2 regions of the Sphingomonas sp. R86520 genome follow, and region 1 is predicted to be linked to the other one. Evidence: riboswitches for the same ligand, from Rfam matches in the RefSeq annotation. Region 1 holds a riboswitch; the other holds the start of a gene.
The links. Region 1 has a riboswitch for thiamine pyrophosphate ahead of SJY41_RS19880 (TonB-dependent receptor). Riboswitches for the same ligand answer to the same signal wherever they lie in the genome.
Positions count from the first base shown of each region.

Region 1 (3,403 bases):
CCGCCGCCACCGGCATACAGCGTCCGCCGCGAATTGGCGCAGGCGAACAGCACCGCGTCGGCGACTACCTCCGGCGCGTAGAGCGGCGGCGGCAGGCGCGGCGGCTGATCCATGAAGTTGCGCGCGTGTTCGGGAAACGGCGTGTCGATCGCGCCCGGCTTGATCAGCGTGACCGAGATCTCGGCACCCTCCTGCTCCAGCTCCATCCGCAGCGTATCGGTCAGCGCCTGCACCGCGTGCTTGGTCGCGCAATAGGGGCCCTGTTCGACGATCGCCCGGTCGCCGAGGATCGAGCCGATATTGACGATCGCGCCGCCGCCGCGCGTGCGCAGGTGCCGCGCCGCGACCAGCGAGCCGTGCAGCACGCCAAAATAATTGACGTCGAACACCCGGCGATGATCGGCGACCGGCACCTGCTCCAGCGTGCCGTACGTCCCCGCGCCGGCATTGTTGACCCAGCTGTCGAACCCGCCGAACGCCTCGATGGCGACCGTGGCCACGCGCTCCACCGCGGCAAGATCGCTGACGTCCGCAACGCAGGTCGCGATCCGCGCGCCGGTCGCCGACAGGCGGACGCGCAAGGTTTCGAGCGCAGTCTCGTTGCGCGCGACAGCGACGACCGCGGCCCCGTCGCGCACCGCCCGTTCGACGATCGCCAGCCCGTTGCCGCTGGTCGCTCCCGTCACGACCAGAATCTGCTCGTTTACCGGTTTCAATGTGTTAGCCATGATGGATCCTCGCCGGCCGGCTCGGCACGAGGCGACGACACCGCACCAACGGAATGCGGCCGGGAACGATCCGGCTCGTCGCGCGACCTGCGAAAGCTATGGAAAATTCGCCGCCGGCGGGTGTCGTCGGCGGCGGTACGGATCGTCAGGCGGCGGTCTTGTCGGCCGCGGGTGCTTCGATCCGGTCGTTCGCAGCGGGGGCCGCCGCGATCTCGATCCGCCGCGGCTTCATCGCCTCGGGGATCTCGCGCTTCAGGGCGATGCGCAGCAACCCGTTGTCGAAGCTCGCATTCTGCACCTGCACGAAGTCGGCGAGCTGGAAGCGGCGCTCGAACGCGCGCGTCGCGATGCCACGGTGGACGAAGCGTCCGTCGTCGCGCTCGTCCGACTTCCGGCCGCTGACGGTCAGCTGGTTGTTCTGTGCCACGATCTCGATGTCGCTCGGGGCAAAGCCGGCCACGGCGAGCGTGATCTGGTAGCTGTCGTCGCTGTCGCGTTCGATATCGAACGGCGGATGACCATCAGGCGCTTCGGCCCGAGCCGTCGCCTCCAGCAGATCGAAGAGCCGGTCGAAGCCGACGGTGGACCGCCGATAGGGCGTGAAATCGAAGTTCGTCCTCATATCCAAATCCTCCTCATGAGCAATCTGAGCACGAGGAGCACCGGGAGAGCCGGTGCCCTCAACTGTCGCCGGACGGTCTATCGCGTCCGGCGCCGCCAAGATATTTTCGGACCGTTCGTCGTCAAGATGCGTCCTGCGGACCGAACGAGATTTTTTTCAGCTCGGCGCGTTGCAAGCTTGCCGCACGCCTTCCGCCACCCGCGGCACGGACGATTACCGCGGTCGACAGCAGGATCATCGACACCAGTCCGCCGATCGACAGCAGACCGGCGCTGCTGACGTCGATCTCGCTCCTCGACTTGAACCGTTTGCCGATGCGCAACGTCAGCGACGCACGCTGCCGCTCCTGCAGGAATGCCGGACGCTGGTCTGGTTCTTGGTTCATGGTCTTCCGTCGCGAACGCAGGCGAGGGTTCGAACCTGCCCGTGCAGTACGCGGACCATGCCACGCGAATGTCAACGCGATAGCGCTTTCCACGCTCGACCCGACCGCCTAAGCGGACTCATCCCCGGGGGGCCGCTCATGCGCGGCTGAGAGGTGGGCAGCAGCCCATGACCCGCTGAACCTGATCCGGCTTATACCGGCGTAGGGAGGGTCTGCGGCTGGCCCGTCGTCCCTCCGATTGGAGTGGACGTGAGCGCTTTCGGCATTGGTTACCCGTTTTTACAATTTGGTTCGCCGGCGCGCATGCGTCGTCGGCGGTCGTGCGCCCGTCTCGGCGGGGTCGCCCTGACGCTGGCGACGCTGCTCGCGGCATCCTCCGCGGGAGCGCAGGTCGCGTCGGATCCGGTCGAGACCACCGAACCCGCCGAGATCCGCGTCGTCGGCAAGCCCGATCCGGCTGGCCTGTTGCCCGACCAGCGCGCGCCCAAGGCACAGAGCGCGATCTCCGCCGACTTCATCGTCAAGCAGGCGCCGACGCTGAACGCGTTTCAGCTCGTGACCCTGTTGCCGGGCGCCAACGTCGCGTCGAGCGATCCCTACGGCCTGTCGACGAGTTCCAGTCTGACGCTGCGCGGTCTCGGCCAGGATGAGATCGGCGTGCTGATGGAAGGCGCGCCGCAGAACGACATCGGCTATTATTACGCCTATCCGTCGCAGTTCGCCGACCCGGAAAACCTGAAGCGCATCACGCTCGCGCAAGGCTCGGTCGACATTGACTCTCCGACGTTGGGCGGCGCGGGCGGCCTGTTGTCGCTAACGCTCGACGATCCGAAGGCGCGCCCGCAGGCACTCGCCGACCTCTCGCTCGGCAGCTACGCGGCGCGGCGCGGCTTCTTCCGTATCGATAGCGGGACGATCGGCACGACCGGGCTCAAGGCCTTCCTGTCCTATTCGAACACGCGCGCCGACAATTGGCGGGGCGCCGGCTACGACACGCGCCAGCATGTCGATGCCAAGCTGCTCGATGAATGGGGTGCGGGCAACCGCGCCAGCCTCGCGCTGTCGTACAACGACGCCAATTCATCGAGCTACCCCAGCCCGACGCTCGCCGACTGGAACGCGCAAGGTCGCGGTTTCAACTATGACGCGCGCTACAGCGAGGGGAACACCAATTACTGGCGCCTCTACCGCGCGCCGTTCCGCAACCTCTATGCGTCCGCACCGGTCCATCTGGTGCTGAACGACCGGCTGGCGCTCGATACCACCACCTATCTCCAGTTCGGTTACGGCAACTCGCCCTATGGCACGCAACTGACGACCACCGGCAATTATCTCGGCACCGAGAAACTGGCGCAGCCGATCGCGCTGCCCGGTGCGGTCGATGGGCTGGCGACGGTGCTGGGCAACTATACCGGCGACCAGATGCGGACCGGCAACGTCAGCAAGCTCACGCTCCAGGCCGGCAGGCACAAGATCACCGCCGGGCTGTGGTTCGACTACGGCACGGACCGCGTCACGCAGTCCTACATCAGCATCGATGCGGACGGACAGCCGGTCGACCGCTGGGGCTATCGCGCAAAGGCGATCCGCACGGCCGACGGGCGGCTGCTCGCCTACGAAAACCAGCGCACCGTAACGGTTACCAAGGGGTTCTTCGTCGCCGACAGC
Region 1 covers NZ_JAXHBZ010000001.1:4,322,887-4,326,289, forward strand. The annotation lists gene SJY41_RS19865 (SDR family oxidoreductase) at 1-728, opposite strand, end outside; gene SJY41_RS19870 (Hsp20 family protein) at 874-1,350, opposite strand; gene SJY41_RS19875 (hypothetical protein) at 1,472-1,735, opposite strand; TPP riboswitch at 1,851-1,960, shown strand; gene SJY41_RS19880 (TonB-dependent receptor) at 2,039-3,403, shown strand, end outside.

Region 2 (3,403 bases), 770 kb from region 1:
CATCGGGAGCGCCGCGGCCCAAGTTTGGGGAATGACATGAAGCACCTTACGAAGCTCACCACGCTCGCCGGCCTTACGGTCGCGGGCCTTTTCGCCGTTCCGGCCCAGGCCCAGATGCTATCGCAGGAAACCACTGCAGACCGCCCGTTCTCGGGCGTCTATGTCGGCGCGGCCGGCGGGTATGACGTGCAGAAGAACGATGTCGGCTCGTCGATCCTGTTTGACCGCAATGGCGATGGCAATTTCAACGAGAACGTCAACACCATCACCGGCGCCAACGCCTTCTCGCCGGGCTTCTGCAACGGCTCCGCACGCACCGGCGCCGCGGCCTATGGTTGCCGCAACGACGACGACGGCTGGGCCTATTACGGTCGCGCCGGTTTCGACGCACAGCGCGGCAACATCGTCGTCGGCGTCGTCGGCGAATTCGGCAAGACCGAGATCACCGACAGCGTCTCGGGCTTCTCGACCACGCCCGCCAGCTACACCATGTCGCGCAAGGTCGACTGGGAAGCCTCGGTCCGTGGCCGCGCCGGCTATGCGATCAACACCACATTGTTCTACGGCACGTTCGGTGCTGGCTACGCCAAGATCGACAATCTGTTCTTCACCACCAACACCGCCAACGCCTTTGCGGCCACCGGTTCGAAGAACCAGTGGGGCATCCTCGGCGGCGGCGGCATCGAGCAGAAGCTGACCAAGCACATCTCGATCGGCATGGAATACATGTACCATCAGTATCAGGACAACGACGCCCGCGTCCGCGTCACCGCTGGTACGGCGCTCGCCGGCAGCCCGGTGTTGCTCGCCAACAACCCGTTCCTGATCGCGCCGAACACCACCGGCACCACCTTCCGCCGCAGCGATGAGTATCTGCGCTGGCATTCGCTCCGTGGTACGGTGAGCTTCAGGTTCTGAGGCGAAGGGCGGCCTGCACCAACTAGGTGCAGGACTCGCCCAATCTCGGGCAGCGCAGCAAAGCACGCCACAAGGCGCAGCTTTGCTACGACTGACGGCGCGCGGAAAAAGGAAGGCCGTTGCCCCAAACCGGGCAGCGGCCTTTCTCGTTTCAGCAGACGTGCGCTCACCATAAAAACGCGCCACCCCCGATACCACCACCACGGCGCAGGCCGGGGCCCAATTGGCGAGGTGGATATAACGAAGCACATCGCGTCGTTATCGCCATCCCCCAATTGGGCCCCGGCCTTCGCCGGTGTGGAGCATTATCGAGCGTGCAATGATCACGGAGCCTCGCACACCCCGCACCGCCAACCCGCTTTTCCCATTGCACCCCATCCCCACGCCCCTATGCTCACCCCACCCCGGGGGAGCGCTTTATCCGCGCTTGAGAGGAAGGCAGGAGCCTTCGACCCGCTGAACCTGATCCGGTTGATACCGGCGGAGGGAGGGAGCGGTCGCCACAGAACCGTAAACCTTGCTCCGAGACCCGTAGGAGCAAGCGCATGGCCGTCGATACGCAATCCAAGACCGCAGACATCGGCGTAACCACCGGCCCGATCCGAGGCTCGCGCAAAATCCACGTCGCAGTCCCGACCAGCCCAGACGTCCGCGTAGCCATGCGAGAAATCGTCCTAGACCCGTCATGCAGCGAACCCCCGTTACGCGTCTACGACACCAGCGGCCCCTACACCGACCCCCGCGCGACAATCGACATCAACGCCGGCCTCCCCCAACTCCGCCGCGCCTGGATCGAAGCCCGAGGTGACGTGGAATCCTACGAAGCCCGAGAACTCCGCCCCGAAGATAACGGCTATCTTGCCGCCAGCCGGCTCGGCACGGACCGCACCGCCCAAGCGGCAGCGCAGGGCGGCAACAAAGACTCCGGCGTCCCCCAATTCCCCGCCACCATCAAGCGCCCCCTCCGCGCGCGCGCCGGCGCCAACGTCAGCCAGATGCACTACGCCCGCCGAGGCATCATCACCCCAGAAATGGAATACGTCGCCACCCGAGAAAACCTCGGCCGCGCCATGCTGAAAGACTACGCCCGAGACGGCGAATCCTTCGGCGCGCAGATCCCCGACTTCGTAACCCCCGAATTCGTCCGCGACGAGATCGCCCGCGGCCGCGCGATCATCCCCAACAACATCAACCACCCCGAATCCGAACCGATGGCGATCGGCCGCAACTTCCTCGTCAAGATCAACGCCAACATCGGCAACTCCGCAGTCGCCTCCAACGTCGCCGCCGAAGTCGACAAGCTCGTCTGGTCGATCCGCTGGGGCGCGGACACGGTGATGGACCTCAGCACCGGCCGCAACATCCACGACACCCGCGAATGGATCCTCCGCAACTCGCCCGTCCCGATCGGCACCGTCCCCATCTACCAGGCGCTCGAAAAGGTCGGCGGCGTCGCCGAGGACCTCACCTGGGAGATCTTCCGCGACACGCTTATCGAGCAGGCCGAACAGGGCGTCGATTACTTCACGATCCACGCCGGCGTCCGCCTCGCCTACATCCCCATGACCGCGAAACGCGTCACCGGCATCGTCTCACGCGGCGGCTCGATCATGGCGAAATGGTGCCTCAGCCACCACAAGGAGAGCTTCCTCTACGAGCGCTTCGACGAGATCACCGAGATCATGAAGGCGTACGACATCGCCTACAGCCTCGGCGACGGCCTGCGCCCCGGCAGCATCGCCGACGCCAACGACGAAGCGCAGTTCAGCGAACTCTACACGCTAGGCGAACTCACCCACCGCGCGTGGAAGAGCGACGTCCAGGTCATGATCGAAGGCCCCGGCCACGTGCCGATGCACAAGATCAAGGAGAACATGGACAAGCAACTGGAAGTCTGTGGCGAAGCACCCTTCTACACGCTAGGGCCGCTCACCACCGACATAGCCCCAGGCTACGACCACATCACCAGCGGCATCGGCGCCGCGATGATCGGCTGGTACGGCACCGCGATGCTCTGCTACGTCACGCCGAAAGAGCATCTAGGCCTCCCCGACCGCGACGACGTGAAAATCGGCGTAGTAACCTACAAACTAGCCGCCCACGCGGCCGACCTCGCCAAAGGCCACCCCGCCGCCCAGATGCGCGACGACGCGCTGTCCCGCGCAAGGTTCGAATTCCGCTGGAGAGACCAGTTCAACCTCTCCCTCGACCCCGACACCGCCGAACAATACCACGACCAGACGTTGCCGGCAGAAGGCGCCAAGACCGCGCACTTCTGTTCGATGTGCGGCCCGAAATTCTGCTCGATGAAGATCACGCAGGAGGTGAGGGACTTCGCGGCAAAGCAGAACAACCCAGCCGATACATTTCTAGCGGCCGACGTCGACTCAGCCGACACTAACCGGGCGATCTTCGCCAAGGGCACGCACGCCGACGCCGAGAAAGGCATGGCGGACATGAGTGAGAAATTCCGCGAAAAGGGCAG
Region 2 covers NZ_JAXHBZ010000001.1:3,556,139-3,559,541, forward strand. The annotation lists gene SJY41_RS16335 (outer membrane protein) at 37-918, shown strand; TPP riboswitch at 1,314-1,424, shown strand; gene thiC (phosphomethylpyrimidine synthase ThiC) at 1,464-3,403, shown strand, end outside.
Region 2: it holds a riboswitch for thiamine pyrophosphate, as region 1 does, so the genes downstream of both, thiC (phosphomethylpyrimidine synthase ThiC) here and SJY41_RS19880 (TonB-dependent receptor) in region 1, are expected to answer to the same signal.